Linked DNA regions of Luteolibacter sp. LG18. The protein of the gene in region 1 binds, or shares a complex with, the protein of each later gene. Links are inferred from orthologs where the notes say so. Each region holds a gene or a part of one and is shown in the gene's direction. Other genes may lie near its edges.

What was found.
Region 2: the proteins of llg_RS10090 (region 1) and nuoD are in contact, whole or in part, in a cryo-EM structure (PDB 6ZJN), measured with the Thermus thermophilus proteins. The link is inferred for Luteolibacter sp. LG18 from one-to-one orthologs. Residues at the interface, in WP_096411116.1 of Thermus thermophilus: Glu45, Ser46, Asn48, Pro50, Ala51, Gly52, Glu53; in WP_223903221.1 of Thermus thermophilus: Met26, Thr27, Asn29, Gly31, Pro32, His34.
Region 3: the proteins of llg_RS10090 (region 1) and llg_RS22630 are in contact, whole or in part, in a cryo-EM structure (PDB 6KHJ), measured with the Thermosynechococcus vestitus proteins. The link is inferred for Luteolibacter sp. LG18 from one-to-one orthologs. Residues at the interface, in WP_126986108.1 of Thermosynechococcus vestitus: Gly6, Tyr7, Glu8, Tyr9, Phe10, Gly12, Phe13, Leu14, Ile16, Cys17, Ser18, Pro21, Ala24, Leu25, Ala27, Ser28, Leu31, Arg32, Pro33, Ser35, Arg40, Leu41, Thr42, Thr43, Tyr44, Glu45, Ile51, Gly53, Ala54, Trp55; in WP_126985484.1 of Thermosynechococcus vestitus: Gln8, Lys26, Trp29, Leu30, Pro33, Met34, Met37, Leu38, Leu83, Ile84, Phe85, Lys86, Glu87, Asp88, Val89, Leu90, Pro91, Ala92, Thr100, Ala104, Val107, Ile108, Phe111, Leu112, Tyr114, Ile115, Ile125, Ser126, Leu128, Phe133.

What each region holds. Positions count from the first base shown.
Region 1 is NZ_AP024600.1:2,409,950-2,419,441, forward strand. What follows is about bases 2,404-5,091. They hold llg_RS10090 (NADH-quinone oxidoreductase subunit A), read left to right. Parts: upstream 2,404-3,405; coding sequence 3,406-3,777; downstream 3,778-5,091. Other genes in these bases: ruvA (Holliday junction branch migration protein RuvA), read right to left, coding at 2,404-2,693; llg_RS10085 (hypothetical protein), read left to right, coding at 2,994-3,299; llg_RS10095 (Dabb family protein), read left to right, coding at 3,785-4,102; llg_RS10100 (DUF87 domain-containing protein), read right to left, coding at 4,459-5,091. In the rest of the region: llg_RS10065 (UvrD-helicase domain-containing protein), read left to right, coding at 1-185; rpmB (50S ribosomal protein L28), read left to right, coding at 259-522; llg_RS10075 (hypothetical protein), read right to left, coding at 796-2,076; more of ruvA, read right to left, coding at 2,097-2,403; more of llg_RS10100, read right to left, coding at 5,092-6,879; llg_RS10105 (hypothetical protein), read left to right, coding at 7,044-7,352; alr (alanine racemase), read left to right, coding at 7,406-8,554; llg_RS10115 (RNA-binding protein), read right to left, coding at 8,660-9,154; imidazole glycerol phosphate synthase subunit HisF, read right to left, coding at 9,302-9,492. UniProt on the Escherichia coli protein: NDH-1 shuttles electrons from NADH, via FMN and iron-sulfur (Fe-S) centers, to quinones in the respiratory chain. The immediate electron acceptor for the enzyme in this species is believed to be ubiquinone.
Region 2 is NZ_AP024600.1:5,767,189-5,776,936, forward strand. The notes cover bases 2,303-5,246. They hold nuoD (NADH dehydrogenase (quinone) subunit D), read left to right. Parts: upstream 2,303-3,115; coding sequence 3,116-4,378; downstream 4,379-5,246. Other genes in these bases: llg_RS22870 (DUF1501 domain-containing protein), read left to right, coding at 2,303-2,370; llg_RS22875 (hypothetical protein), read left to right, coding at 2,473-3,000; llg_RS22885 (GxxExxY protein), read left to right, coding at 4,405-4,821; llg_RS22890 (NAD(P)H-dependent oxidoreductase subunit E), read left to right, coding at 4,870-5,246. In the rest of the region: llg_RS22865 (DUF1800 family protein), read left to right, coding at 1-905; more of llg_RS22870, read left to right, coding at 913-2,302; more of llg_RS22890, read left to right, coding at 5,247-5,466; NADH-quinone oxidoreductase subunit NuoF, read left to right, coding at 5,483-6,928; llg_RS22900 (hypothetical protein), read right to left, coding at 7,416-7,736; llg_RS22905 (hypothetical protein), read left to right, coding at 7,919-9,685; llg_RS22910 (hypothetical protein), read right to left, coding at 9,697-9,748.
Region 3 is NZ_AP024600.1:5,696,039-5,705,685, forward strand. The notes cover bases 6,509-9,351. They hold llg_RS22630 (complex I subunit 1 family protein), read left to right. Parts: upstream 6,509-7,218; coding sequence 7,219-8,484; downstream 8,485-9,351. Other genes in these bases: llg_RS22625 (molybdopterin-dependent oxidoreductase), read left to right, coding at 6,509-6,758; llg_RS23035 (four helix bundle protein), read left to right, coding at 6,794-7,189; llg_RS22635 (NADH-quinone oxidoreductase subunit I), read left to right, coding at 8,529-9,095; llg_RS22640 (hypothetical protein), read left to right, coding at 9,110-9,292; llg_RS22645 (NADH-quinone oxidoreductase subunit J), read left to right, coding at 9,316-9,351. Also shown: llg_RS22600 (glycoside hydrolase family 95 protein), read left to right, coding at 1-225; llg_RS22605 (PDZ domain-containing protein), read left to right, coding at 248-2,647; llg_RS22610 (serine protease), read right to left, coding at 2,651-3,565; llg_RS22620 (elongation factor P), read left to right, coding at 4,248-4,811; more of llg_RS22625, read left to right, coding at 5,001-6,508; more of llg_RS22645, read left to right, coding at 9,352-9,647. UniProt on the Escherichia coli protein: NDH-1 shuttles electrons from NADH, via FMN and iron-sulfur (Fe-S) centers, to quinones in the respiratory chain. The immediate electron acceptor for the enzyme in this species is believed to be ubiquinone.

The sequences.
Region 1 (9,492 bases):
TCGATTTCAAGACCGACGGGGTCGAATCGGCGGCCGAACTGGTGGCCCGCCACGGGTTTCAGATGGCGGCTTATCGAACTGCCTTGCAATCGCTGTACCCCCACGTTAGCCTCCGCTGTATTTTGGTTTCGAGCCACCTCGGCGTTGCCGTCGAATGCCCTGAAACCCTTGCCCTCGGAAATTGAAACAGGATTTCCCTTGACCAAAAGGCCTCCGGAGTCAGACTCCGTGCCCCGCAATCCCTTTCCGACCACGACCATGGCACGTATCTGCAGCATCCGAGGAACCCGCGTCCGCTCCGGTGGTAAAATTCACCGCTCCGGCCTCGCGAAGAAAAAAGGTGGTATCGGCCGCCACGTCACCAAGGTCGTGAAGCGCACCGTTTCGCCGAACCTTCAGACCAAGCGCATCTGGGTGCCGGAGCTGAACCGCTTCGTGCGCGTCAAGCTGAGCTGCCGAGCGCTCAAGACCGTCAACAAGAACGGTGCCTACGCGACGCTCAAGGCCGCTGGCCTCGTCTAAAATTTTCAGACCCCTTCCACGTCGAGGTTTCATGACGTAAGCGGTCCGGACGAAAGTCCGGGCCGTTTCCTTTTGTAGGGTAAGCTCTGAGTAGCCGCGCTCGTGAGAGCGTGGACGGGGTGAATCCTCCCGATTCGGTGCGGTTCCGGTCCCGGGTTCGGCACCGACGCTGCGATCCCTTTGGGATCAAGAGTTCTCGCGGGTGAGATTTTAGAGCAATCGCGGCGGCAGGTGAGGGCGGGATTGCCCAGCCGGAATTGGAACCAGTTCCAACTACCCCACCATCACCGGCACCAGCACGCCGTCGGTCATGCCGTGGATCTTCTTCTTGTCCGCGGGGACGAGGGTGGCGAGACAGCCGGCGAAGGTGGTTTCCCCGGCGTCGTCGGTGAAGAAGTAGGGGCACAGCCGCGCCCGGCCGCGCATCATTTCCACCGAACCATCGGCGGCGAAGACGGGATGGTCGATCAGGCGGCCTTCGCGGAATTCCTGGAGCAGCCACGGTTGCTCGTCGGCGGAAGCGAGGGCCTCGTCGATGCGGGCGCGCCATTCGCTGCCGGGCAGGTCGTGGCCGATGTGGACGCCGCGGGAACCCCAGGCGGTTTCGTGGAAGCCGCTGATTTTCAGGACGAGCTGGCGTTCCTTCTGGCTGAAGGCGGCGACCTCGTCCCATGAGTTCACGTCGAGTTTCGGCAGCGCCGCGTGGGGCGGCAGCGGGGTGGGATCGAGCACCCAGCCGAAAGGCACCAGCTCGCGCAGGCGCGTGAGGTGGTTCTGGCGCATCGATTGGTCCCAGATCTTGCGCAGGCCGGGAGCCCACAGCAGGGCGAGCCAGAGCTTGTCCTCGAGGTGGGGCTTGAAGGGCGAGGAGAGCGTGATTTCCCCCGCGCTGGCCTTTTCCGCGAGGCGGCGGGCAGCGGGGATCGCTTCCCAGTCGAAGAGCTCGAAGAAGCGGTAGAGCGTGCGACCGTCAGGCTCGTATTCCTCAGCGGAGATCACTTCCCAGGCCGCGCCGAGTTCCCCGGCCAGCCACTGCATTTCCGGGCGATAGTCACCGGCTTCCTCGGACACGAGGATCGCGCCGCCCTCCGGCATCAGGGACCGGAAACCCTCGATCATGCCATCGCGGCCGCCGAGCACGTCGAATCCGGCGTCCGCATAGACGCGGGACAGCCAGGCGGTGGTGCCGATGCCGCCGGGCACGCTGTCCAGCTCGGTGACGGCGAAGCCATCGTGGCCGAGGATCAGGTCGGGGCGGATCACGCGTGGCAATTGGTCCGCGGTGCCGGGGTGGCGTTGCTGGCGGACCATCCACTCCGGCTTGCCGACATCGAGCAGCTCGGCGATCCAGCCCGGCAGCTTGCCGTTCGCGCTGCGGCGGTAGATGGCGTCGCTCGCCTTCTGGAACTGGGCCAGCGGGTAACCCAGCCGGGTGATCGCGCGGGCCTCGGTCGCGCTGAGCTTCAGCGGTTCCGGCGACCAGCGCCACGTGCCACCGCCGAACAGGCCGCCCTTTGGCAGCGCGGCCTGGAGTTGGGAAAGGGTCAGGGACATGCGGGGAGGAAAATCTCGGCTCAGCCTTGGAGGTGGCGCAGCGCGCCGCGGACGAGGGCCTCGGTGGCGGCACCGGGCTCGGCATCCAGCACCTTGCGGACCGCCTTGCGGGCATCCACCTGCTTGTAGCCCAGCGCGATGAGCGCCAGCTCGGCATCGGCCGCGCCCGCGCTCATCTGGCCGGCGGCGGCGTCTTGCCAAGTATCGACCACACCGACCTTGTCCTTGAGTTCCAGCACAATACGCTCGGCGGTCTTCTTGCCGACGCCCTTCACCCGGGACAGGGCGGTGACGTCGTTCTGCACCACGGCGGTCTTGAAAGCCGGGACCGGCATGCCGCTGAGGACGGCCATCGCGATCGCCGGGCCGATGCCGCTGACGCGGTCGATCAGCAGCAGGAACACGTCGCGCTCCTCCTCCGAGGAGAAGCCGTAGAGCGTGTGGGCGGTTTCGCGGATGTGAAGGTGGGTGCGGAGATCCACCGGCAGTCCTTCCGCGGCATGCAGACGGTCGAAGGTGGAAAGCGGCACATGCACCTCGTATCCCACCCCCTGCACATCCACCACCAGCCGGTTCGGATAGGCTTCCAGCACTGTTCCGCGAAGTCGCGCGATCACGAGGTCACCTTGGCGAGGGGTCTCTAACCGTCAATTCCCTTCTCGCGATTTGCACGGGATGAAGTATTTTATGACCGGTCCGGACCCGCCCAAACCCACCTTGACTCCGGCGCGAACTTTTCACCCAAACCCACAATCCAAAGGCTTGCAGCAGATTATGGAGATGGCTCCTGCGTAAAAACCGCCCCCATTACAATCCAGGTTGAAATTTAAGTCTTGTAAATTATTTTAAATAACACTGGATCGGAGTTCATTTTTGGGGTCGCTTTTGTGACAGAGGGGTGGTATTATCGCGCCGTTATGGCAACCACCACGAAACGAACTCGATTCTCGCGCCGTCTCCCTGACCATGTCACAGACGAGCTCGTGAACGTACTTTCTGAGAGCAAGGTGTTTGGTTTCAACGACCTCTTCGAACGGGTCTTCGAGAATCTGAAAGTTCGGAACGCGGTCAGCGGCGGCGAGGAAATGCTCCGTTTGCGCGCGTATGAAAAGCTGCAAAACCTGGTGACGCGCGGTCTCGTCGAGAAGATCGGTAAGGAATACAAGGGCACTGCCCGCGTGCGCGAAGCGTCCAGCGAATATGCTGCAGCCCAGGAGGACTGAAGCCGCTTGCCATTCCCTGTTTTTTAAAACCCGCATCGGTCTCCGGTGCGGGTTTTTTTTCTATCCATCCGGCACAGCGGCCGACAATATCCGGACACTCACCGTCATGCTGCAGGACTACCTTCCGATCTTCTTCCAGATCCTCATCGCGCTCGGCTTCGCGGCGGTCACGCTGACCCTCAGCGTGGTGCTCGGTCGCTCCGCGAAACGCAATGCGACGAAGGACAGCGCCTACGAGTGCGGCATGTTGCCGGTGGGTGACGGTGCGCCACGGTTCTCGGTGAAGTTCTACCTCGTGGCGATGCTGTTCGTGATCTTCGATATCGAGGTGGTTTTCATGTATCCTTGGGCGGTCCAATTCCGGGACCTGGTCGCGAACAGCCCGACGGCGCTGGTGAGCATGGCGGGATTCGCCGGTGTGCTGGCCTTCGCCTACGTCTACGCGCTGAAGAAGGGTGCTCTGAACTGGAAGTCCTGAACCACCGATGATCCTCCACGTCGTTTTTTCCCAACTGAAGCCCGAAGTCGATGACGCCAAGGTGGAGGACATGGTGCGTACCACGCGCAGCCTGCTCCTGAAAATCCCCGAGGTGCTGAGCGTGAAGTCCGGCCGCAATGTGGACGAGGCCTCCGAGTGGCAGTTCTTCTACGACGTCGAGACCGAGTCGCGGGAGAAGCTGAAGATCACGCTGGAGGATCCGTTCTACCTCAAGTTCATGGAAGCGGTGATCAAGCCGAACACCGTGAACCAGTTCGCGATGGACTTCGAGCTCGATCCTTCGAAGGACCTGCGGTACTCGTGACGGTCCGGACGTGACCTTGATGCGCATCCCGCGCTGGTCTGCCGCTTACCTTCCGACGCCATCGCTCTGGGCGTCGCCGAAGGTGTCGTCGCCGAGGTTCCTCAACCACCGGCTACTGGGGCTATCATCCCTTCGGGATAGCAGATCGAGGTGTCGTATAAAGGTCAGGGTGCTGACCATGCGAGCGTGCGGCATCGCTGTGAGAAGGTGGCCGGACCACCGGAGTGATCCGGCCACCTTAGCTCTGTTCATTGCATCATATTACCCGGGAAGTCCGCGGCCGAAGATCGACCATCGGCATGCTACGGATTTTCCACGGGATGCGGTAGTGGGCAAAACTGCCTACACCCCGCCGGTTACCAGGCGCGGTCGCCGCGTTCGTCGTAGGGCAGCCAGAGCAGGGCGATGGCCTGGACCTTGATGTCGGTCTTGCCGGGTTTGAGCGACTTGGTTTCCAGCGCCAGCCCCTCCGGAGTGAAGCTCTGGTCGAGGGCGGCGATCTGGTCGGTGATGGACTGGTTGATCGCGTCGATCTCGGACTGGATGCCTTCGACCTTGGTCTCGGCATTGGTCACATCCTGGTGCTGCTTGTAGGCACCGGTGGCCTTGCCGAAGGCGGAGGTGCCGGTGCGGGTCAGGCCGCTGATGCCGCTCTTCCGTCCGAGCACGGCCCCGAGGATACCGCCGAGCACGGACACCCCGGCTTGCATGACGGCGGACTGGGACTCGGCCTTCTGCTTTGCGAGCTGGCCTTCGGCGGTGGTCTTCTTGCTCTCCAGCGAGGCGATCTTCTTCGCGGCATCCTGGCGGATCTTTTCCACGGCGGCATCGCGGGCCTCACGGCCTTCGTGGGCGAGGCGCTGGCGGAAGTCGGCTTCGGCCTCGCCGGGTTTCGAAATGCCCTCGGGCGACCCGCAGGTGAAGATGTCGAGGCGTTCGTTGCGGTAGAGTTCGTCGGCGAAGTCCTTCTCGACCTGCTTGTAGTTCGCCGCGTTCATCGCGTAGCCGGGTAGCGGCGCGAAGCCGATGCCGGGCGCGGGATCGCCGCCGAGGTTTTCCGGCTTCAAGGGCGGCGGCAGCGGGGTGGGCGAGGGGCCCTTGTCGGTGAGTTCATTGAGCCGCCGCACCGAGCGGGCGAAGTCGCCTTCCTTGGTGGTGAAATGGACCGCGCCGACCTTGAGCAGGTTGGGGCGGTAAACCATACCGTCCTCGTCGCGGGATGCGGGCGCGAATTTCTCGTCCACACCGACGCCGACCGCGGGGCGGCTGCCCGCGGCATCGGCGGCCGGGCGGGGCGCGGCCATCGGATTGTCCGATACGGTTTCGGCGGCCCCGCCGGCGGCGAACTCACCGCGTTTCGGATCCATCAGCGTCTTGATCTGCGCCCGGGTCAGCGGGCCGGTGAGGTAGCTCATCGCCCAGCGGACCTGGAGCAGCACGGGGTGGTCCTCGTGGACGTTGTTCATCAGGAACACGCGGTTGCCGAGGGACGAGAGGAGCTTCTCCATCTCGTCGCGGTCGAACTTCGCGTTCTGCGAGCCCGCGGCTCCTTCCAGTCCATCGAGCACGCGGAGCTTGTCGCGCTCCGTTTGCAGGCGGCCGAGGAACCAGGTGCCGATGTTGGAGAGCGCCTTGTAGTCGAGGTCGACCGGGTTCTGGGTGGCGAGCAGGCAGCCCAGACCGAAGGCGCGGCCTTGCTTGAGCAGGGTCATCAGCGGCTTCTTCGACGGCGGGTTTGCGGTCGGCGGCAGGTAGCCGTAGATCTCATCCATGTAGAGCAGCGCGCGCAGCGAGGTGGTGCCGTTCTGGGTGCGCATCCAGGCGAGCGTCTGGTTGAGCAGCAGGCTGACGAAGAACATGCGCTCGGCATCGCCGAGGTGGGCGATGGAGAAGATCGAGAGGCGCGGCTTGCCGCTGTCCGTGCGAAGCATCTGCCCGATGTCGAGCGGCGGGCCCTCGAGCCACGAGGCGAAGCCGGGCGAGGCGACGAGGTTGTTGAATTTCAACGCGAGCGCCTGGCGGGTCTTCTGCGGATAGAACGATTCGAGGTCGATCACGCCGACCTTGTCGAAGCCGGGTTTCTGGACCAGCGCGATGAGGCCCTCGAGGGTGACATTGCGGCCGTTCTTCCACTCGTTCTGGAAAATGGCGGCGAGGAGCACGGCTTCCGGGCTCTGGATCGGATCGGCATCGATGCCGACCAGCGAGAGCAGCGAGAGCACGGTGCTCTCCACGCGTTCACCGTAGATCTCGGAGTCTTCGAGCACTTCCTCGGACGGGGCCTCCAGCGAGGCGAGGATGGAAACGGGGATGCCGGCCTTGCTGCCGGGGGTGAAGAGGGTGATGTCGACCTTGTCGCGGAGCTGCTGGATGCGCTCCGGAGTCTGGCCCCAGTCGGCGAGGCCCTTCCTCCACATCTCCGCGGTCTGGGCGGCGAACTCATCCGGAGTCACGCCCTTCTTCGCGGCGTCGTCCTCGTTGATCCACGGGCGGAAATCCTCCGGCGCGAGGTTCGGGAACGTCAGCAGGAGGTTGGAGATGTCGCCCTTCGGATCGATGATGATGGCGGGGATGTTGTCCATCGCGGCCTCCTCGATGGCGGCGAGACAAAGGCCGGTCTTGCCGGAGCCGGTCATGCCGAGGACCACGCCGTGGGTGACGAGATCCTTCGAATCGTAGAGGACGAGGTCGTCCGTGGCTTTCTTGCTGGTCTGGTCGTATTCGCGACCGAGGTAGAACTGTCCGAGTTTCTCGTAGTCCGCGGAAGAGATGCTCATGCGGTTTCACTGTGGTGGCTGGAGCCCGATTCTTCCAGTGTGAAGAAGGGGAATGTGGATACTCCTGTGGCTTGTCGGAGCGGTTCTCCCGGTTAGATTGGGCCGCGATGGCGATTGGGAAATACAGGTTGGCCCGGATGATCCGAGGCAGATGCTTCTTCGCCTTGGTCCGGCTTTCCATCGAGCCCGCTGGGAGAAACACGATTTCTTTCGCGCGATGTGTGGCGCCGGGCGGGAAGCCGGATCCCGAACCCTATTATGCGGCCGCGGTGACTTTTGGAATCCGGAACGCGTTGAGAAAAGTGAATGGCCGCCATCAAGTCGACGTGTTGGAAATCATGACCACCTATGCGGATTCGACTGACGCCGCCGTTGCGTTCGCGGCCAGCCAAGCGGTGTTCGAGGCATTGGAGCTTCCCGGCGACGCGATGATCCTGGATGTGGAGAGTGTGGAGATCCGCATTCCGATGTAGAACCGGCGGCACCTGCACAGCGTGGTGGAAATCCGGCCTGAACAGTGGTGCCCATGCTTGCCCGCGGCGGGGCGCTCATTACGGTGGCGGGCGTGAGTGTTTCCGTTCCTGCTTCGCCGCCCCGTGCGTGGGCGGAGGTCGATTTGTCCGCCCTCCGGCACAATCTCGGCGTGGCCCGCGAGGCCTGTGGCTGCCACCTGATGCCGGTGGTGAAGGCGGGTGCCTACGGTCACGGCTTGGAAGAAGTGGCGCGGGCCCTGGAAGCGGAGGGGATCGAGTTTTTTGGCGTCGCCAATGTCGGTGAGGCGCGGCGCATCCGCCATGCGGGCGTGAAGACGCGGGTTTATCTGCTGGGTGCGACCTGGGCCGAGGAGCGTGCGGAGATCGTGGCGCAGGATTGGACGCCGTGTTTGTCCTCGATGGAGGAGGCCCTACATTTCAACGAGCTGGCCGCGGACGCGGGCGTGCGGCTGAAGGTGCACATCTCGGTGGACACCGGCATGGGCCGCGGCGGCTTCGTGGCGGCGGGTCTGCCCGCGTTGCTGCCGGAGCTCGACACACTGGAGCACCTGGTCATCGAGGGGCTGGGATCGCATCTGCCATCGGCGGACGAGGACCGGGAGTTCACGTTGAAACAGTTCGCCGTGTTCGAAGGCGTGCTCGGGGAATTGGGCGGCGTGGAGCGTTTCCACTGGCGCCATCTTTCCAGCAGCGCGGGGCTGCTCGGCTACGACAACCACGCGTGCAACCTGGTGCGGCCGGGACTGCTGCTCTACGGAGTCTCACCCCTGCCGGAATTCCAGGACCGCTTGAAGACGGTGATGTCCCTGAAATCCCGCATCACGCTGGTGCGGACATTGCCCGCGGGCCACGGGGTTTCCTACGGCCGCGATTACATCACCGACCGGCCGACTCGGGTCGCCACGATCGGGATCGGCTACGGCGACGGCTACACGCGCCATCTCTCCAATCGCGGCACCGAGGTGTGGATCCACGGCCAGCGTTGTCCGCTGCTCGGGCGTGTGTCGATGGACCAAATCATGGTCGATGTGAGCGCCGTGCCGGAGGCGGCGGAGGGAGATGAGGTCGAGTTGTTCGGGGCTTACATCCCCGTCGCCGAAATCGCGAAAAAGGCGGGCACCATCCCGTGGGAGATCTTCACCGGCATCACGCCGCGGGTGACGCGGGTGTATCGGGGCTGAGGTGACACCCTTCTTTCTGCTGTCCTTGTGGGACAAAACAAAACACCCGGCCTCTTGCGAAGCCGGGTGCCTTGGGAAAATGTTTGATAGGATCAGGCGTGGGGATTAGTCCCAGCCGCCGCCGCCACCCTTGTAGCCGCCGCCGCCACCGCCACGGCGATCGCCGTAACCGCCGCCGCCGCCGCCCTTGTAGCCGCCGCCACCACCGCCACGGCGTTCGCCGTAACCGCCGCCGCCGCCGCCACCCTTGTAGCCACCGCCGCCGCCGCCACCTTTGTAGCCGCCGCCGCCACCACCTTTGTAGCCACCGCCGCCACCGCCCTTGTAGCCACCGCCGCCACCACCGAAGCCCTTGTTTTCCTTGGGCTCGGAAGCATTCACGCGGAGGGCACGGCCCTGGAGGTCATAGCCGTTCAGGGCCTCGACAGCTGCTTCGATCTGGCTCTGATCGCCGAGGGTCACGAATGCGAAACCCTTCGAGCGACCGGTTTCACGGTCGGTGATGATTTTGACCCGATCAACCGGGCCGTACGAGGCGAAGAGACCAGTGATGTCTTCTTCCGTCGCGGTGTAGGGCAGGTTGCCCACGTAGATGTCCATTTGCTTCAATTCTCAGATTACGCCATCACGCTGAACACTTCCTGAGACCATGGCGTGGGAGACCAGACGAAGCGCGTCCCTACCAGGCAAGCCCGGAGGACCGCACATGCATAAGCGTGGATGTGTTCGGCTGGCAAGTAATTATTTTCAAGCGCTTGCGTGCCGGAAGGGTGGACGGACCGGGATCCCTCGTTCGGCGAAATGACGCTTCGCCTCTCCCACCGTGTGTTTGCCGAAGTGGAAGATGCTGGCGGCGAGGACGGCGTCCGCCTTGCCTTTTTCGAGAACGTCCACCATGTGATCGAGATTTCCCGCGCCACCGCTGGCGATCACGGGGA
Region 2 (9,748 bases), 3.4 Mb from region 1 along the record:
CCTACGGCTGGGAAGGCGGCGGCTGGAGCGACGACGACTACACCAAGCCGATGGTGATGTATCCGGAATACCACGACTTCGGGAAGAAGACGCTGCTGCACGGCTTCATCCTCCCGGAGCGCGAGGAAACCGCGGCCAACGGCATGCAGGACGTGATCGACGCGGTCGATTGCCTGTTCCGCCATCCGAACACCCCGCCGTTCGTATCCCGCCAGCTCATCCAGTTCCTGGTGATGGACAATCCGTCCCCCGCCTACGTCAAGCGGGTGCAGGATGTGTTCGTGAACGATGGCAGCGGCGTACGCGGCAATCTCGGTGCGGTGGTGAAAGCAATCCTGCTCGATCCCGATGCGCGCAATGCCCCGGTTTCTCCGGGCCAGGGCAAGATGCGCGAGCCGGTGATCCGCACCATGCATCTCGGCCGACTGTTCAAGGTCACGGAGACCAATCCGGATTTCACCTGGTGGAACTGGACGGACACCTACTACGGCTTCACCTCGCAGGAGCCGCTCAACTCGCCGAGCGTGTTCAACTTTTACACCCCGGTCTACCAGGCCCCCGGCGAGATCCGGAACACCGGGCTGGTGAGCCCCGGCTTCCAGCTCGTGAACACCTACACCTCGGTGTCGTTCCCGAACTTGCTGCTCGATTACCTCCACGAAGGCTTCCGCTCGGCCTGGGACCACCGCTATCCGCTCGACTACCACGCGACGCTGCTGGTGGCCGCCAGCCCGGAAGCCTTGGTCGATCAAGTGAACCTGCTGGTCTGCGCCGGCAACATGACCGCGCGGACGCGCTCGATCCTGATCACCCGGCTGAACGATCCGAACCTCAACCAGAACGACCGCGTCGCGCTCGCCGTGTGGCTGGCGATGACCTGCCCGGAGGGCGCCGTCCAACGCTGAATATCCCATGCGCTCACGCCGACAATTCCTTGGAGAAGCCAGTTGCGCCGCGATCGGTTCGACCTCGATCCTTTCGACCCTGCTGAACCTGACGATGGCGAACCACGCCGCGGCGGCCAGCGGTTTCAGCGGCCAGCGGAAGGCGCTGGTGTGCCTGTTCCTGTCCGGAGGCTGCGACACCTTCAACATCCTGATCCCGCGGGACTCCCCCGGCGGCTACGATGAATACGCGGCCTCGCGCTCGAACCTGGCGATCCCGCGGAACCAACTGCTGCCGCTCAATTACACCGACGCCCAAGGGCGACAATACGGGCTAAATCCCGCCTGCACGCGTCTGGCGGAGATGTTCAACGGCCTCGGTGGCGACACCTCGAAGAAGCGGCTCTCGTTCCTCGCGAACGTCGGCACGCTGATCGAACCGATCCCGGACAAGCAGGCGTATCTCAATGGCAACGTCGCGCTGCCGAAGGCGCTGTTCTCGCACCGCGACCAGATCGAGCAGTGGCAGACCTCGGTGCCGCAGGGTATGTCGGTGCTGTCCGGCTGGGGCGGCCGTGCGGCGGACGTGATCCACTCGACGCTGAACACGGAGCAAACCGGCGGCTACTACATGCCGATGAATTTCTCGCTGTCCGGGAACAACGCGTTCCAGATCGGCCGCAGCGAGGGCCAGTTTGTGATCACGCCCGGCGGCGCGCTGGCGATCACCGGCACCGGCGGCCAGTCCGCGATCCAGCAGGCAAAGGAGCAGGCGCTGAAGGATGTGGTCGCCAGCCCGATCGAAGAGCACTATCAGAGCCTTTTCCAGCGCACCCACGGCCGCATCACGGCGAACAGCATCGAACGCGGCGCGCAGTTCCAGCAATCGTTCGACGCGATCGGCACCACGCTCGCCTCGGTGTTCGCGGCCGCCGGTTTCCCGAACCATTGGCTCTCCCAACAGTTCCAGGCCGCAATCAAGACGATCGTCATCCGCGACCAGCTCAAGCTGGCCCGGCAGACGATCTTCATCGAGTTCGGCGGCTGGGACCACCACTCGGAACTGCTCAACACCCAGCGCGGCATGCTGCTGACGCTGGATGCGGTGCTCTATGCCTATCAGAAATCGCTGGAGGCACTGGGGCTGGCGAACGACGTGATCACGTTCACGGCCTCCGATTTCGGACGGACCCTGCGCTCGAACGGTCAGGGCACGGACCACGCGTGGTCGGGCAACCAGTTCGTCTTCGGCGGTCCGGTGCAAGGCGGCACGGTGAAGGGCAATTTCCCGTCGCTGGCCATCGATGGGCCGGACGACATCGGCCGCGGCGGACGGATTTTCCCGAAGCTGGCCGCGGACCAGTATTACTGCGAGCTGTTGCGGTGGTTCGGGGTCAGCAACGGCAACATGGACCAGGTGCTGCCGAATATCCGTAACTTCTACGACCCAGCGAGCGCCACGAACCCGGTGGGATTCCTGATTTGATCAGGGAGCAAGGACATTCCTGTCCTTGTGGAAATCGAGCTTCGAGAAAAAGGGACAAGAATGCCCCTTCTCCCTGAAACAAGTCAGGGCTATTCTTCCCAGATGCGCGCGTGGAAATGGCATGAGTGGCTCGGAGCGATCGCCATCCTGGTGTTCGTCCTCTGGCTGGTGCTGCGCCCGGTCGAAAAACCAACGCCCATCCTTCCACCTCCGCCGGTCACGCCGAGCCAGCCGGCCCCCACTCCCCCGGCGAAGCCGACCGCGGCGGAAGGCCTGCTTTCCGGCTACGGCGACCCGGCCTCCCCGCCCATCGACGACCTGCGGAAACTGAACCGCGTGCTCGGCGGCTATTTCTCGGTGATCAAGGAGCCGTCGAAGAATCCCATCGGAGGCAACGCGGATCTGGCAGCGGCCCTGCGCGGGGAGAACCCGAACCGCACGGTGTTCCTCCCGGCGGGACATCCGGTCTTTTCCCCTGACGGCCTGTTGCTCGACCGCTGGGGCAGCCCGGTGATCGTCCATCCCGAGGGCTGGCAGCGGATCGAGCTGCGGTCGGCGGGCCCGGACAAGGTGCCCTACAACGGCGACGACCTGATTCTCTCCGCCACTGGACTTCAAAAGAACCCGTGATTTCCGGAAGCCGCGGGCGCGTCTTGGATGCCGGATCGCCCCTTGTGAAATATTTCACAAACCCCTTGCCGCCCGGGGGCCTTTCGAGACAGATTTCCCTAGGTTTAACCCCGGCATGAGCAACCGTACCACCGAATTCGAAGCGCCCGATACCCTCGCCCGTGCCTCCGCCGCGGCGGCGGACCATTACCACGCCGAGACGGACGACCTGATGGGCGAAAAGATGGTGCTCAACATGGGCCCTTCCCACCCGGCTACCCACGGCGTGCTGCGGTTGGTGCTGGAGCTGGATGGCGAGATCATCACAAAGGCGGACCCGGACGTGGGGTTCCTGCACCGCGGCGATGAGAAGATCGCGGAGAACATGCACTACAACCAGTTCGTGCCCTACACGGACCGGCTGGACTACCTCGCGCCGCTCGCGAACAACGTGGCCTACGCCTGTGCGGTGGAGAAGCTGATGGACTGGACCCTGCCGCCCCGCGGCCAGGCCCTGCGCGTGCTGTGCTGTGAGCTGGCCCGCATTTCCTCCCACATGCTCGGCGTGGGCGTCTGCGCCATGGACGTGGGCGCAATGACCGTGTTCCTCTACACCTTCACGGAGCGCGAGAAGATCTACAACCTCTGCGAGCAGCTCACCGGTGCCCGCTTCACCACCTCCTACACCCGTGTCGGCGGCCAGCTCCGCGACATGCCCGCGGGCTTCGAGCAGGCGGTCCGCCGCTTCCTCAACGAGTGCGAGATCACCATCGACGAAATCTCGAAGCTGCTCGACAAGAACAAGATCTACCTCGACCGCATGTGCGACATCGGGGTCATCAGCAAGGAGGCGGCGATCGCCTGGGGCCTCACCGGCCCGAACCTGCGTGCATCCGGCGTGAGCCGTGACCTCCGCAAGGACCGTCCCTACCTCGGCTACGAGCAATACGACTTCGACATCCCGATCGCCGAGGAGGGCGATTGCTACGCGCGCTACCAAATCCGCATGGAGGAAATGCGCCAGTCGATCCGGATCTGCCGCCAGGTGCTCAACACCATGCCCGCCGGCCCGGTGAACCTGGCCGACACGAAGAGCATGCTGCCGGACAAGGAGCGCGTGCTGATGTCGATGGAGGAGCTGATCCACCATTTCATCGTCGCCACCCAAGGCATCGACGCTCCGAAGGGCGAGGTCTACTTCGGCGCGGAAAATCCGAAGGGCGAGCTCGGTTTCTACATCCACTCGACCGGCGGCGGTGTCCCGCATCGACTCAAGATCCGCAGCCCCTCCTTCTGCAACCTTTCGATCACCTCGAAGCTGCTCCCCGGCCACATGGTGTCCGACATCCCTGCGATCCTCGGCTCGCTGGATTTCGTCATGGGCGAGTGTGACAGGTAAGATTTTTTAGCCGCAAAAAGGCGCAAATGGCGCAAAAGGAATCCATATTCGAGCTCTGCGACCAAGTGCGGGAAACCGCATTTGAGCTGCACTGCTTCCTGCGTCACGGATACAAGGAGAGCATTTACGAAAACGGACTCCTCCATCGCCCCTCCAAGAAAGGAATCCCGGCGGTCCAACAAGTTCCATTGCAAGTGATGGACGAGGACGGCACGGTGCTCGGCAATCTCGAAATTGATCTCGTGGTGGCTGGAGAATTGGTCGTCGAAATCAAAGCCTGCCGAACCATCGCCCCCGAACATACCGCCCAACTTTTGGGTTACCTGAGAGCCTGCCGGAAAGAACACGGTCTGCTCATCAACTTCGGAGCTTCCAAACTCGAAATCCGCAAATACGCCCTCTCCAAAGAACTGCCAATTCATCCGGAAAGCGCTCCACTCTGAACTTTTGCGCCTCTTGCGCCTTTTTGCGGCTAAAAAAATCACCATCCCATGTCCCATTCCAACGTCGAAGACCTCGTCGCGTCACCCGAAACCCCGGGGACGAAATTCTTTGCTCCCTTCGCGGTGACGACTGAGCTGGAAGCCGAGGCCGTGAAGCGGCTGGCCCAGTTCCCGGACAACCAGAAGCGCTCGGCGGTGCTGCCGCTGCTGCACTACATCCAGCATCACCACGGCTATCTTTCGGCGGAAGCCATCGCGTGGACCGCGCAGCGGATCGGGATCGAACCGATCAAGGTCGCCGAGGTGGTGACGTTCTACCCGGGCTTCCGCCAGTCGGCTCCCGGCGTGAACCACATCCGCGTCTGCCGCACGCTTTCCTGCGCGATGGGCGGCTCCTACGAGCTGATGGAAAAGCTCTGCCAGCTCACCGGCATCGATCGCAGCACCTCGGACTCCCATCATCATCCGGTCTCGGTTTCGCCGTGCGGGAAGTTCTCCGTCGAGTTCGCGGAATGCCTCGCCTCCTGTGGCACCGCTCCGGTGTGCATGGTGAACGACGATTTCCACGACGGCATCACCGCCGACAAGGCCCAGGCCCTGCTCGACAGTTACTCGAACGCCGCGAACTCCGCCGCCGGACACTAACCCCCCTCACCCGCCCATTTCCGTGATCACCTACAAAGCCGGCAAGCAGCCCGATCCGCGCGAGTACCGCCTGATCTTCAAGAACGTCGACCGGGAGGGCTGGGATCCCTCCATCCAGACCTATCTCTCCGACGGTGGCTACGAGGATCTGAAGAAGGCGTTCACGATGGCGCCGAAGGACATCACGGAAGAGGTGAAAAAATCCGGCCTGCGCGGCCGCGGCGGCGCGGGTTTCCCGACGGGCATGAAGTGGACCTTCATCCCGCCGAACAACACCAAGCCGGTCTACCTGATCTGCAACGGCGACGAGTCCGAGCCGGGCACCTTCAAGGACCGCTACATCGTCCACCAGGACCCGCACCAGCTCATCGAGGGCATGGTGATCGCGTGCTTCGCCACCGGCGCGCACACCGCCTACATCTATCTCCGTGAGGAATTCCCCGCCGCCGCCGTGCTGATGGAGAAGGCGTTGGATGAGGCCCGCGCCCACGGTTTCCTCGGCAAGAACATCCTCGGCTCCGGCTTCGACCTGGAAATCTACGTCCACCGCGGCGCGGGGGCCTACATCTGCGGCGAAGAGACCGGCCTGATCGAATCGCTGGAGGGCAAGCGCCCCTATCCGCGCATCAAGCCGCCGTATTTCCCCGCCGCGCTCGGCCTCTACATGAGCCCGACGATCGTGAACAACGTGGAGTCGCTTTGCCACGTGAAGCACATCATCCGCATGGGCGGCGACGAATACGCGAAGCTCGGCGTGGCCCGCAACACCGGCACCCGCATCTTGTGCGTGTCCGGTGATGTGAAGAAGCCGGGTTACTTCGAAGTCGAGGTCGGCAAAATCACGATGCGCGAGCTACTGTACGACATGTGCGGCGGCCCGAAGGATGGGCGCGAGTTCAAGGCGGTCATCCCCGGCGGCTCCTCGTCGAAAATCCTGCGCTGCGACGAGACCTACAAGCTCAAGAACCCGGACGGCTCCGCCAAGGATCTCGGATTCTGGGACATCCAGATGGATTTCGACACCTTGGCTGCCTGCGGCTCGATGGCCGGTTCCGGCGGCGTGATCGTGCTCGATGACACCCGCAAGATCTCATGGGTGCTGAACAACCTCAACAGCTTCTACGCCCACGAATCCTGCGGCCAATGCACTCCCTGCCGCGAAGGTTCGATGTGGATGAAAAAGATCACCGACCGTCTCGTCACCGGCGAGGCCTCGCCGAAGGACATCGAGACGCTCGAAAGCGTGGCCTACCAGATCGACGGCCGCACCATCTGCGCCTTCGGTGAAGCCAGCTCCTGGCCGGTGGAGGCCATGGTGGCGAAGTTCCGCGAGGAGCTGCTGTCCGACACCAGCGCGGAGAACGACGGCAAGGCCCACAACGAGGAAACCGAGGCCCAGCGCCGCTACCTCGACCACGAGCCCACCAAACCCGGCGCGCCCGTGACCGCGGATATCGCGTGAGCAACGGAGGCGGATCGGTCTCCGTCAGCGGGTTATATCCTGCCGATCTCGATGATGCTGGAGGGCTTGGATCTTCGACAGGAGATCTTGCCTCCGGCGCTCAGATTCCGCCTCCTCTCTCGCGATCTTTCCACAGTCCTTCAGACGCAGGATCGTCGCCATGGCACCGGCCACCATCAGGTAGAGCCCCAGGTCGTCCAAGCCTCCGATCGCTGGTCCGCGGCTCCACGTGAACTCGCGGCGTTCGAAGGCCTAGGAGCAAAGGAAGCTCTCCTGCATGCCTCCGGCATGCGAACCCAACGATCCACTCCAACCGGTGGGGGCGTCGCTGCGCTCCTAGCCACCGGCTAGCAATCCGATTCCCCTTGCCGGGGAAAAGAGGCTCGTCTTCCCATTCCGAAACTCCGCCTAAATTTAGCGCCATTCGGGACAAGAATGTTTGCCTCCGGCTATGTCCGCTTCGCTCCCATTCTACTCCCAGTTAGGATCACTGCGGCGGAGCAATGGGCGGCAGCGGCGTTTGCTGCGGTAGCGGCTGGGCGTCCATGATGTTGCCCGGAGAAGTGCCCTGCTGGGGCTGCTTGGCCTTTTTCTTCTCCGCTTCCTTGTCCGCCTTCTCTTTCTCCGCGTCCTTCTTCGCTTGGCGGCGGTCGTAGGCGTCGATGGGGGCGGTCACGATCTTTTCACCCACATTGTAGGTCCCCTCCACCACCGCACCCGCCACGGTGAACGGAGCCTTCACGATCGCACAGGAAGACAGGCCGGCGGATGCCGCGGGGAGGAGAAGCCAGTGCAGGCGGTGACGCATCTCGGAAGGCTATCCGCTCCACGGGGCATGGCGAGGGGATATTGTGCCGCCTCCCGCCGGGCAGGAAACACGAGGCAGCACAGCCCACGCCCGGCATAAAACATGCATATAGCGTAACCATAAAAACATCGCCATAACTCAAAACCTCCATTCATCATCATCGCACCCATTTTGAAACCCTCATGCCAGTTCACATGGAATCCACCTCGTCACCCACCCAGCAGTCCGGAAAGGCACGGACATTGGCGTTATATGGCCTGTCCATCCTGATTCTGGCGGCTCCGGTCCTGGTAAGCATCGCTGGCCAGATCCGCTCGAATTTCAAGGACCATTCATCACGTCCTCCCCGCGAAGCCTTCGAGACCTCGACCACGAACCTCCAGCAACACAGTTGGTGGAGCAACACCGGGCGTGACAGCGACACGCCGATGTATATCGGCGTCGTGGGTGCCTGGCCCGAGGACAACGCGCCGTCCAACACCAAGGAAACGCCCCGCCTCCAGCTTTCCGAGAGGATCTGCGTCCGCTTCCGCGATCTAGATGGATGGCTGCTTCGCCTGTTGGCCTACGAGCGCATCGATGGCCAAGAGGCGTTGACGCTGGAGGAAAAGGACAAGGAGCCCTACCTTCTCGTCAACTACGCGAAAAGCGTTCTCAAACTCCCCCTGAAAACCGGCGGCAAGGGGGTGCCCGTCTCATTGGAAACGGACGATGCCAGGAAGGAGAAGAACGATCGCGCGCAGAAGCGCTTCAGCACCCTCTTCTTCCACTGCCGGGAACGAATGTATCCCATCATCAACGGCCTCCACCTGACCGGCTATCACCCCATCAACGCCCAGGACAGCGGCGTCTACTGGCCAGCCAGCGCCCAAGGACCAAGTCCCGATCCGGACCGGTCCGACGATCTCGTCTTTGAAATCAACCCGGACGACTCCCCGGAAGTCGACAGGACGAACTTCGAGAAACTCACGCGGAGCATCGGCATTTCGAAAAAGGTGCACATCACCCTGGGCATTCCGGTTCCCGGCGGCGACCCGTTGGTGTCCCCTTCGATCGTCCGCCCTGACGGGGCAACTCCAGCCCAACAACCGAAGCTCGTCCTCGTCCCCGGCTGGAAGGTGGCGTGGGTCATCGCGACCTTCGGGCTGATCTTTTCCCTGATGATCTACCTGTCCCTCAAGACAAACATCCTGAGATCCTGCAACATGAGACGACGCCCTGATGGCAGATGTCAACTCAGCCTCAGCCACTTCCAACTGGCATTCTGGTTCGTCATCATCCTCGCCTCGTTTCTCTACCTGTGGCTGATGATTGGAGCCGTACCGGTGCTCTCGGACACGGCCCTTTACCTGACCGGCATCGCTCTCGCGACCGCGACGGGTTCCGCCGCCATCTCCTCGATCAAGAACACCGACTCCCAGCTCGAAGCTTACAACGCCTCCATGGCCAACCGCAGCGGTATGCCCGCCGCCAAACTCTTGGAACTGGTCAAAGGCTTCGCCACCGCAGCGACCGAAAAATGGCAGTTGGCCATCAAGGAGAGCAAGCCGCCTGAAGAAATCGAGCCCCTGCTTCAGGATCATCTCGAATACCAACGGCAGTTGGAGTACCTTCGCCACGCGAAATTCCAGCGCTGCCTGGTGGACCTGCTCAGCGAGAATGGAGAAATCACCCTCCACCGCTTCCAGATGATGGCCTGGACCTTGGGATTGGGTCTCGTGTTCGTCACGAGTGTCCTCGGAAAGCTGGCCATGCCGGATTTCTCCGCCACGTTGTTGGCTCTGATGGGGCTTTCCGCTGGTGCTTACCTGGGCTTCCGGATTCCCGAGGCTGGCACGGTGGTCAAAACCCTGACCAGCCGGAACGCCCTCGACGAGGAGGCGCCAAAAGTCACCGAAGCCCGGACCACGAACCCCAACGAGCCCCATGAGAAAAGCCCGAACCCGTGAAGCCGGTCACCCTATCTCCGGCGCTCACGTTCGATCTCGCCGATGAGCTGCTCACGCTGCTGG
Region 3 (9,647 bases), 3.3 Mb from region 1 along the record:
GACCTGCTGCCCGCCCTGCCCACCGCGTGGTCGGATGGCAAAGTCAGCGGGCTGAAGGCGCGCGGCGGTTTCACCGTGGACGTCGAATGGAAGGACGGCAAGCTGGTGAACGCGACGATCGTGTCCGCGCTCGGCGGCCCTGCCACCCTGCGGAACGGCGACACCACCGTGACCGTGACCACCGCCAAGGGCCAGACGCTCAAGCTGGGTGCCGACCTGAAGTGATCTCCTTTTCCCTCTGCATCGCATGTCTTTGAAACAGTCCCTCGTCGCGCTCGGCTTCCTGTGCACGCCCGCGCTGGCGGCCGACCTCTACGTTACCCCGTCCGGAAAAGACACCAATCCCGGCACCCAGGCCGCGCCGCTGGCCACGCTCGATGGCGCCCGGCTGAAAGTCCGCCCGCTGGCGGGCAAGGAGAAGGTCACTGTTCATTTCGCCAAGGGGGTCTACTACCTGCCCGCCACCGTCCGCTTCACGGCGGAGGATTCCGGCGCGGAGGGAAAGCCCGTCATCTATGAAGGCGAGGACGGCGCGGTGATCAGCGGCGGCAGCCTGCTGAAGCTCGATTGGCAACCGGACGGCAACCGCTTCAAGGCGACCACGCCCGCCGGACTGGAAATGGACCAGCTTTGGATCAACGGTCGGCGCGAGCCGATGGCCCGCTTCCCGAACCGCGAGGAGGGCAAGAACCTCTTCGATGCCTGGGTGCTGGAGCACACCAGCACGCCCGATCCGGAAAAGGATCCGCTCAAGCCGGAACGCGTCGCCAGGTGGTCGAACCCCGCGGGAGCCTATCTCCACGCCATGCACATCTCGCTGTGGGGCGACATGCACTGGCTGGTGAAGGGCAAGAAGGCGGATGGCTCGCTGGACATGGAAGGCGGCTGGCAGAACAACCGCCCGTCCCGCATGCACCCGCGCTACCGGATGGTGGAGAATGTGTTCGAGGAACTCGACGCGCCGGGCGAGTGGTTCCACGACCGCGCGGCCAACACACTCTATTACCAGCCGCCCGCGGGCACGGACGTGAAATCCGCCGCCGTGGAAGTGGTGCGGTTGCCGCGGTTGCTCTCCTTCGAGGGCGAGCAGGGCAAACCGGTGAAGTTCATCGGCCTGCGCGGCCTGACGTTCCGCCACGCCGCCCGCACCTTCATGGCGAACAAGGAGCAGCTCCTGCGCACCGACTGGACCGTGTGCCGGGATGGCGCGGTGTTCCTCCAGGGCGCGGAGAACTGCGCGGTGGAAAGTTGCACCTTCGACCAGGTCGGCGGGAACACGGTTTTCGTGAACGACTACAACCGTCGTATCACCGTGCGGAGCTGTTACATCCACGACAGCGGCGCGAACGGCGTCGCCTTCGTCGGCAACCCGGAGGCCGTGCGCAGCCCGCTCTTCCGCTACGGTTCACAGGACTTCGCGAAGATCGACCGCACGCCCGGCCCGAAGAACGACCGCTACCCGGCCGATTGCCTGGTGGAGGATTGCCTGATCACCCGCACCGGCCGCGATGAAAAGCAGACCGCGCCGGTGGAGATCGACATCGCCGCGCGCATCACCGTGCGCCATTGCTCGCTCTACGATGTGCCGCGCGCCGGACTGAACATCGGCGACGGCTGCTTCGGCGGCCACGTGGTGGAAGACTGCGACATCTTCAACACCGTGCTCGAGACCGGCGACCACGGCTCGTTCAACTCGTGGGGCCGCGACCGTTTCTGGGACCCGGGCATCGGCAAGTTCTCCGCGGAGGTGGCGAAGGACCCCAGCCTGCCGTTCCTCGACGTGATCGAGCCGATCACGCTGCGCCACAACCGCTGGCGCTGCGACCACGGCTGGGACATCGACCTCGACGACGGCTCGACCCGCTACGTGATCGAGAACAACCTGCTGCTCAACGGCGGGCTGAAGATGCGCGAGGGCTACAAGCGGATCGCCCGCAACAACGTGATCGTGAACAACGCCCTCCACCCCCACTGCTGGCCGGTGGACAACGGCGACCTCTTCACCGGCAACATCGTTTCCGCCGCCTACAAGCCCGCCGCGATCCACGGCGGCAAGTGGGGCGAGACGGTGGACAAGAACCTCTTCACCACCAGCGACGCGGACCGGACGAAGTACGCGAAGAACGGCTGCGACGCGAACTCGATCGTGGGCGATGCGCTGTTCATCAACCCGGCCAAGGGTGACTTCCGCGTGAAGGACGGTTCACCCGCCTTCAAGATCGGCTTCAAGAACTTCCCGATGGACAACTTCGGCGTCACCAGCCCGAAGCTGAAGGCCATCGCCAAGACGCCGGACATCCCGGAACTGCGGAAGGCCGCCACGGAGGCCGCGGGCGCGGACGAGAAGCAGGTGACATGGATGGGTGCCCGGCTGCGCGACATTTCCGGCGAGGAGTTCTCCGCCTACGGCGTGAGCAAGGAATCTGGCGGCGTGGCCGTTGCCCAGGTTTCCGGCCCTCTCGCCCAAGCTGGATTCAAGCCCGGCGACCTGATCCAACAGGTCGAGGGCAAACCGGTTTCCAACCTCGCGGCCTTCAAGGCGGCGCTGGAGAAGCTCCCCGCGAAACCGGAAACCGCCTTCGGCATCATCCGCAACCAGATGCCCGCCACCCTCACGGTGAAGGGCAAGGTCGAGCCGTTGAAGTAGGCCTCACGGCGTTTCCTTCGGATCACGCTTCAGAAGCAGCATCACTCCCCGTGCGGGAACCGCCTCGTGGAGCGTGATCATCGTCTGGCCACCGGCCTTTTTGGTATCGTTGCTCAGTGTGGAGATCGTGGACACGTGGCCGATGGCGTTTCCGCAGGCATCGACAAGCGCCGCGCCACTGGAACCGGGAGCCCACTCGGTGCTGGCGTTCATGCGCAGCCGCACGGCGTCCTCGAACTTCATCGCGTCTCCGCTCTCGCCCTTCTTCCAGTAGAAACGGCTCACCACGCCTGCGCTGAAATAGCCGAGGTGACCGAAGGGCTCGCTGTAAAGGTAGGCGGCATCGCCCGGTGACACCTGGTCCTGCAGCGGCAGCGGTTCCAAGGCGGAGCCCTCGATCCGCAGCACCGCGGCATCCAGTTCCTTTTCCGCGGCGATCACCGAGGTGACCGCGTAGACCTTTTCCTCCGCGTCCACGGCGATCAGGTAGCCCTCCCGCATTTCATGATCCGGACGCACGCAGTGATGGCAGGTCACCACCGCGCCCTTGCGGTCGATGACGTAACCGCCCGCGAGGTTGAGGTGCCAGTGGTCGCACTTCGGGCACAGGTAGAACCAGCCGATGCGGACGAAGCCCTTGGTGGCGGCGATGGCCACGTCCCGGCTGACCAGCGGTTGGGTCTTGGCGGGAAGGAGCTCGACCGGTTCCGCCACCGGTTTTTCGACCAATTCGGCGATCTTCTCCTTCGACAGCAGCTTACCCGCGTCCTTGAGCGCCTCCGCCTGCTGGACGATGCCGGGGTTGTTCGAAAGCGGCACGCCGGGTTCGATCGGAACGCCGGGGGCCTGGGCGAAGGCGGGAAGCGCACCGGCCGCCAGCAGCACGGCACAAACGGAGGAAACGGATTTCAGAAACATCGGAGTCGAACGGTGAAACCTCCATTCCAAAACCGCCGGACCACCGAACGCCCGCCTTTTCTTCAAAATTGCATCCCACGCGAGGTGCTAAGGATTTCTCCGGATGGGTTTCACCCAAAAAAGAGACCCTCAACAGCGTTACCTGTTGAGGGTCAAATGGTGGAGGCGAGGGGAGTCGAACCCCTGTCCGAAACGCCTTCAGCACTGGCTTCTACACGTTTAGTCCGCGGTCTGGTGTTTCGGAAGGACTGGGCCCGCGAACGGCGTTGTCTTTCCTAGAAACCTGTTTGATCTCGACCGGACGCCCGGTTACCCGGCTTCCAGCCCAGCCTGTTGAGTGTCGTCTTCTCCCTTAACAGGCGTCAGGGGTCGGACGTGGCCGTCAATTAAGCAGCCAATGCGAGCTCGTGAGAGTCTGCATTTATTTGTTTTGATCGGCTTTTCAAGAGGCCAACCGATCAACCTCCACGTGCCACCAGCGCGTCAAACATCCCGTCGAAACCGGAACGCCCCCGTTTGCTGTGTGGGGTGAGGATACACCGCCCGGACCGGGGTTCAACCGGAATCCACGGATCCAGGCCGCGGATTTTCCCGCGCCGATTGATTCTGAGCCATCTGCGGCGCGGAAAAAGCACTTCCGGCTTGCTTCGACCCGCTCCGCCGCCTATCCCCCGCGCCAGCCATGGCCTCAACGCCCGTCATCAACCTCCGCAAGGGACACGCCGTCCGCCACAACAACGAAGTCTGCGTCGTCGTCAGCCACGAGCTGAAGACCCCGCCGCGCATGGCCTCCTACGTCCAGATGTCGATCCGGAGCGTGGGCACCAAGAAGATCTTCAATCTCCGCCTGACCTCGAACGACTCGATGGAAGGCGTGCTGCTCGAGCGCATCCCGCACGAGTATTCCTACAAGGACAGCAGCGGCTACCACTTCCTCAACCCGGAAACCTACGAGGATGCCGCCGTGTTCGAGGACATCGTGGAGCCGGTGAAGGATTACCTCATGGAGGGTTCCATCTACACTCTTCTGTTCACCGACGGCACCGTGGCCTCGATCGACCTTCCGGCCTCGATGGTCATGACCGTCACCGAATCCTCGGAAGGCGTGAAGGGCGACTCCGCCAACAACGTCTACAAGCCCGCCACCATGGAAACCGGCCTGATCGTGCAGGTGCCGCTTTTCATCAACGTCGGCGAGAAGATCAACGTGAAGACCGAGGACAACAGCTACCTCGGCCGCGCCTGATCCCAGCCCAGCCCCATTTTCCAAAGCCGGACTCCAACAGGGGTCCGGCTTTTTTGTTGGATCTGTTGGACGGCGAACCCTTGCGCCTTGTGAAACTTTTCACAAAGTGGCTTGCCGGGACGCGGAGCGGCCACTCATAGTTTGGATCGAATCTGGCGGGCTACGTTCCCGTCCGGGACCCATCGAGCCATGAGCGAAAACCCTTCTGCCACCGCGGAAAAGAAGCTGCCCAAGGACCTTGCCGCTGAAAAGGGCATGGTCAACGTCCAGATCGACGGCGTTTGGCACCAGTTTCCCCGGGGAACGCGCATGATCGAGGCCTGTTCCCAGGCGAACATCCACGTCCCGCGCTACTGCTACCACCCGAAGCTCTCCGCTCCCGGCAACTGCCGCATGTGCCTCGTGCAGATGGGCATGCCCCCCCGCCCCGCCCCCGGCCAAGAGCCGGCGCGCGATGAGGATGGCTATGAGATCATCGGCTGGATGCCGCGCCCGGTGATCGCCTGCGCGAACACGGTGGGCGAGAACATGGGCATCCGCACCCAGGGCGAGCTGGTGGAGAAATGCCGCGAGGGGGTGATGGAGTTCCTGCTCATCAACCACCCGCTGGATTGCCCGATCTGCGACCAAGCCGGCGAGTGCCGCCTCCAGGAATTTTCCGTCGAACACGGCCGCGGTTCGTCCCGGTTCGTGGACATGAAGGTGAAGAAGCCGAAGAACGTGGACATCGGTCCGCGGGTCCGGCTCGACGACGAGCGTTGCATCATGTGCAGCCGCTGCATCCGCTTCATGGACGAGGTGGCCGGTGATCCGGTGCTCGGATTCACCCAGCGCGGCACCCACACCACCCTCACGGTCCATCCGGGCCGCCTGCTGGACAGCAACTACTCGCTGAACACGGTCGACATCTGCCCGGTCGGTGCGCTGACCTCCAATGACTTCCGCTTCCAGATGCGTGTCTGGTTCCTGAAGGAAACCAAGTCCATCGACGTCAACTGCGGCACCGGCACCAACATCATCGTCTGGGCCCGCGGCAACAAGGTCCACCGCATCACCCCGCGCCGGAACGACGAGGTGAACTCGACCTGGATGCCGGACTCGCACCGCCTGGCCTTCCACGCGCTGGATTCCGACGCCCGCCTGACCGAGCCGCTGGTGAAGGTCAGCGGACCGCACACGCCGCTGGCGTGGAAGAACGCGCTGGAGATCGCTGCAAACAACCTCAAGACTTTCCAGTCCGGCGAGATCGCCATCGTCGCCTCCGGCCGGATGACCAACGAGGAGCTTTTCATGGCCCGCGCACTGGCCGCCGAGATCGGCACCAATGCGCTGGCGATCGTGCCGCGCCACGGCGAGGCCGACACCCTGCTGGTCGCCGCCGACCGCAACCCGAACACGACCGGCGCGAAGCTGGTGTGGGAAACGGAGGACCCCGCCGCCGCGCTGGCCAGCATCCGCTACGGCCTCGACAACGGCTCGATCAAGGCGCTCATCGCCCTTGGCGAGGACCTGCTCGGCGACGCCGGGTTCACCCGCGAACAGGTCGGCAAGGCCACCTTCCTTCTCCAGATGGCCACCCTGGCCAACCCCACCGCCGAACTCGCCACCGTGGTGCTGCCGTCCGCCGGCTTCACCGAGAAGCGCGGCTCGATGGTCAATCTCTCCGGCCGTCTCCAGCGCCTCAACCGCGCCGTCGAACCGCCCGCGGGTGCCCGCGACGACTGGGAAATCCTCCGCGACCTCGTCCTCACGCTGAGTGGCGAGAAGAACGAGGTTCACATGATCGAGGACGTCTTCAAGGCCATGGCCGAGGCGATTCCCGCGTTCAATGGACTCTCCCTTTCCAAGATCGGCGACCAAGGCAAACCGGTCGTCGAAACCGGCTACCAAATCCCGCTTCTCGTGAACGAGCGCGCCCGCAAGGCCGCTGGCATCATTAATGGTTAAAGGCTAGAGGTTAAAAGTTATTGGAAAGAGAAGCGATGGACCACGAATCATTGAGGACATTCGAAGATCTGGAATGCTGGAAAGCATGCCGGGAACTTCGTGTTTTCGTGGCGAGGACCATTTGCAAAGCCCTCCCGAAGGAAGAGAGCTTCCGACTGGGCGACCAAATTCTACGAGCTGCACGGTCCAGCACAGCCAATATCGCCGAGGGCTACGGTCGCTTCCACTACCTCGATAATGCGAAGTTTTGCTCCAACGCCCGGGGTTCCTGCTGGGAAGTAGTAGACCACCTCATTACCGCCCATGACGAAGGCATCATCGCCACGGACATGCTTGAGCAAGGACGTGCTCTCGCGGCAACGGCCATCGCGCTGCTAAACGGCTACATTTCGTATCTCCGGCGTGCATCACGGGAAAGAGACACCCAATAACCTCTAACCCATAACGTCTAACTTTCCCCATGGACCCGCTTCTTCTCACCATCCTCATCACGCTGGCGAAAATCATCGGCCTGACGTTCCTCGTCGTGCTGCCGTTGGTGCCGATCTCGGTTTACTTCGAGCGCCGTTTCTCCGCGGTCATCCAGGACCGCGTCGGCCCGAACCGGGTTGGCATTCCGCTCAGCCTGATCGGTCTGAAGGACTTCTCGTTCGCCGGTCTGATCCAGCCGATGGCGGACGGCGTGAAGCTGTTCTTGAAAGAGGACTTCACCCCGACTCATGTCCGCAAGGCCTTCTACTGGCTGGCTCCGGTGCTGACCGTGGCCCCCTCCCTGATCACGCTGGCCGTGATCCCCTTCGGTTCCTCCATCACCCTTGGCGGACAGAAGATTGACCTCGCCATCGCCAACCTCGACGTCGGTCCGCTGTTCATCTTTTCGATCGCCTCGCTCTCGGTTTACGGCATCACGCTCGCCGGGTGGTCTTCGAACTCGAAGTTCCCGTTCATCGGCGGCGTGCGCTCCACGGCCCAGATGATCTCCTACGAAATCTGCCTCGGCCTCTCGATCATCCCGGTGCTGCTCTATTTCGGCGACCTGAACCTCGGCAAGATCGTCCAGGAACAGTCCGAGCACGGCTGGCTGCTGCTGCCGTTCTGGGGCCATGACGCGGCCCATCCGCTGTCCTCGAAGCTGCTGTTCTGGATCCCGGCTTTCATTTCCTTCCTGATCTTCACGATCTCGATCTTCGCGGAAACCAACCGCATGCCCTTCGACCTTCCGGAATGCGAAACCGAACTCGTCGGCGGCTACCACACGGAGTACTCCTCGATGAAGTTCGCGATGTTCTTCATGGGTGAATACGCCGCGATGGTGGTGGGCTCCGCGCTGATCATTACCCTTTTCTTCGGCGGCTGGTCGGCGGGCCCGCTCGACCCATACATCAACGATTTCTCGTTGTTCGGCGCCAAGCTCGGCGGACTGCTCCATCTGGCGGTATTCCTGACCAAGCTCATCGTCTTCATCCTGTTCTTCATCCTCGTCCGCTGGACGGTACCCCGCTTCCGCTACGACCAGCTCATGAAGCTCGGTTGGGTGATCTTCTTCGAAGCCGCGCTGGTGAACGTCTTCCTCGCCGCCCTCGTCATCGCCGCACCTTACCTTTCCGCCGGGATCATCGTCCTCGGGTTCATCCTGCTGGTGATCCTCTGCGCCGCCATCATCTGGGTGGCGAAGGTGTCCGAGGAGCCATCCAAACCCAACTCGGGCCTTCTTGGACAGAACTGACCCGGGTTTAGGATTTAGTGCTTTAGATTTTAAATTTTCTTCCCATGGCTGTCATCAAGGTCAAACGCCCGCAACTGAGCTTCGGTGAGAAGGTCTACTTCGGCGCGCTCATCAAGGGCTTCCTGCTCACGATGAAGCACGCCGTCGATTCGATGCGCGGCAAGTCCCGCGGCGCGAAGGAACTGGCCTCGTCCGGCCTCGGCGTGACGATGCAGTATCCGGAACAGAAGTGGGACGAGCATCTGCCGGAGCACTACCGCGGCGCACCCGCGCTGGTGACGGACGAGCAGGGCCGTGAGCGCTGCGTGTCCTGCCAGCTCTGCGAGTTCATCTGCCCGCCGAAGGCGATCAAGATCACCCCGAGCGAGATTCCCGCCGAGGACCAATGGGCGAAGGTCGAGAAGCGCCCGCTGGAGTTCGACATCGACATGATCCGCTGCATCTACTGCGGCATGTGCGAGGAAGTCTGCCCGGAGCAGGCCATTTTCCTGCGCAAGGACTACGCCATCACCGGCCTGACCCGGCAGGACATGGTCCACAACAAGAAGAAGCTCTACGAAATCGGCGGTGTCCGCGAGGGCCTCGTCAACAAGTGGAACGAGCTGAAGTAAGCACCCGACGACCCATGAAAGCGATCTCCTCCTCCATCGTGGTAGCGGCCGGCGTATACGCCATGACCCAATCCATGCCGCTTCTGGCCATGCGGGCGGGCGGCGTCCTCCCGAGCCTCTTCGCTTTCGCAGCGTCCCTCGTGGTCATCGGCCTTGGGCTGACCGGCTGGTGGGCATCCTTGAAATACGACCGCTGAGATCCCTTTCCCCCATCACTCCCATGCCTTCCCCACTCTTCTGGATCTTCGCCCTGCTGATGCTGATCGGCGGCGTGGCCGTCCTCTGCTTCCGCAACCCGGTCTCGAGCGCGCTGTCGATGGTGGTGTCGTTCGTCGGCATCGCCGGCCTGTTCGTCGGGTTGGACGCCTACTTCACCGGCATCATCCAGATCCTGGTCTACGCGGGCGCGATCATGGTGTTGTTCCTGTTCATCATCATGCTGCTGGACCTCAAGGACGAGGTGAAGCGCAAGACGCGGATCGCGCCGATCGCTGCCGGGCTGGTGCTGGTGCTGGCCTTCGTCATCCAACTCGCGGGCGTGCTTTCCAGCAC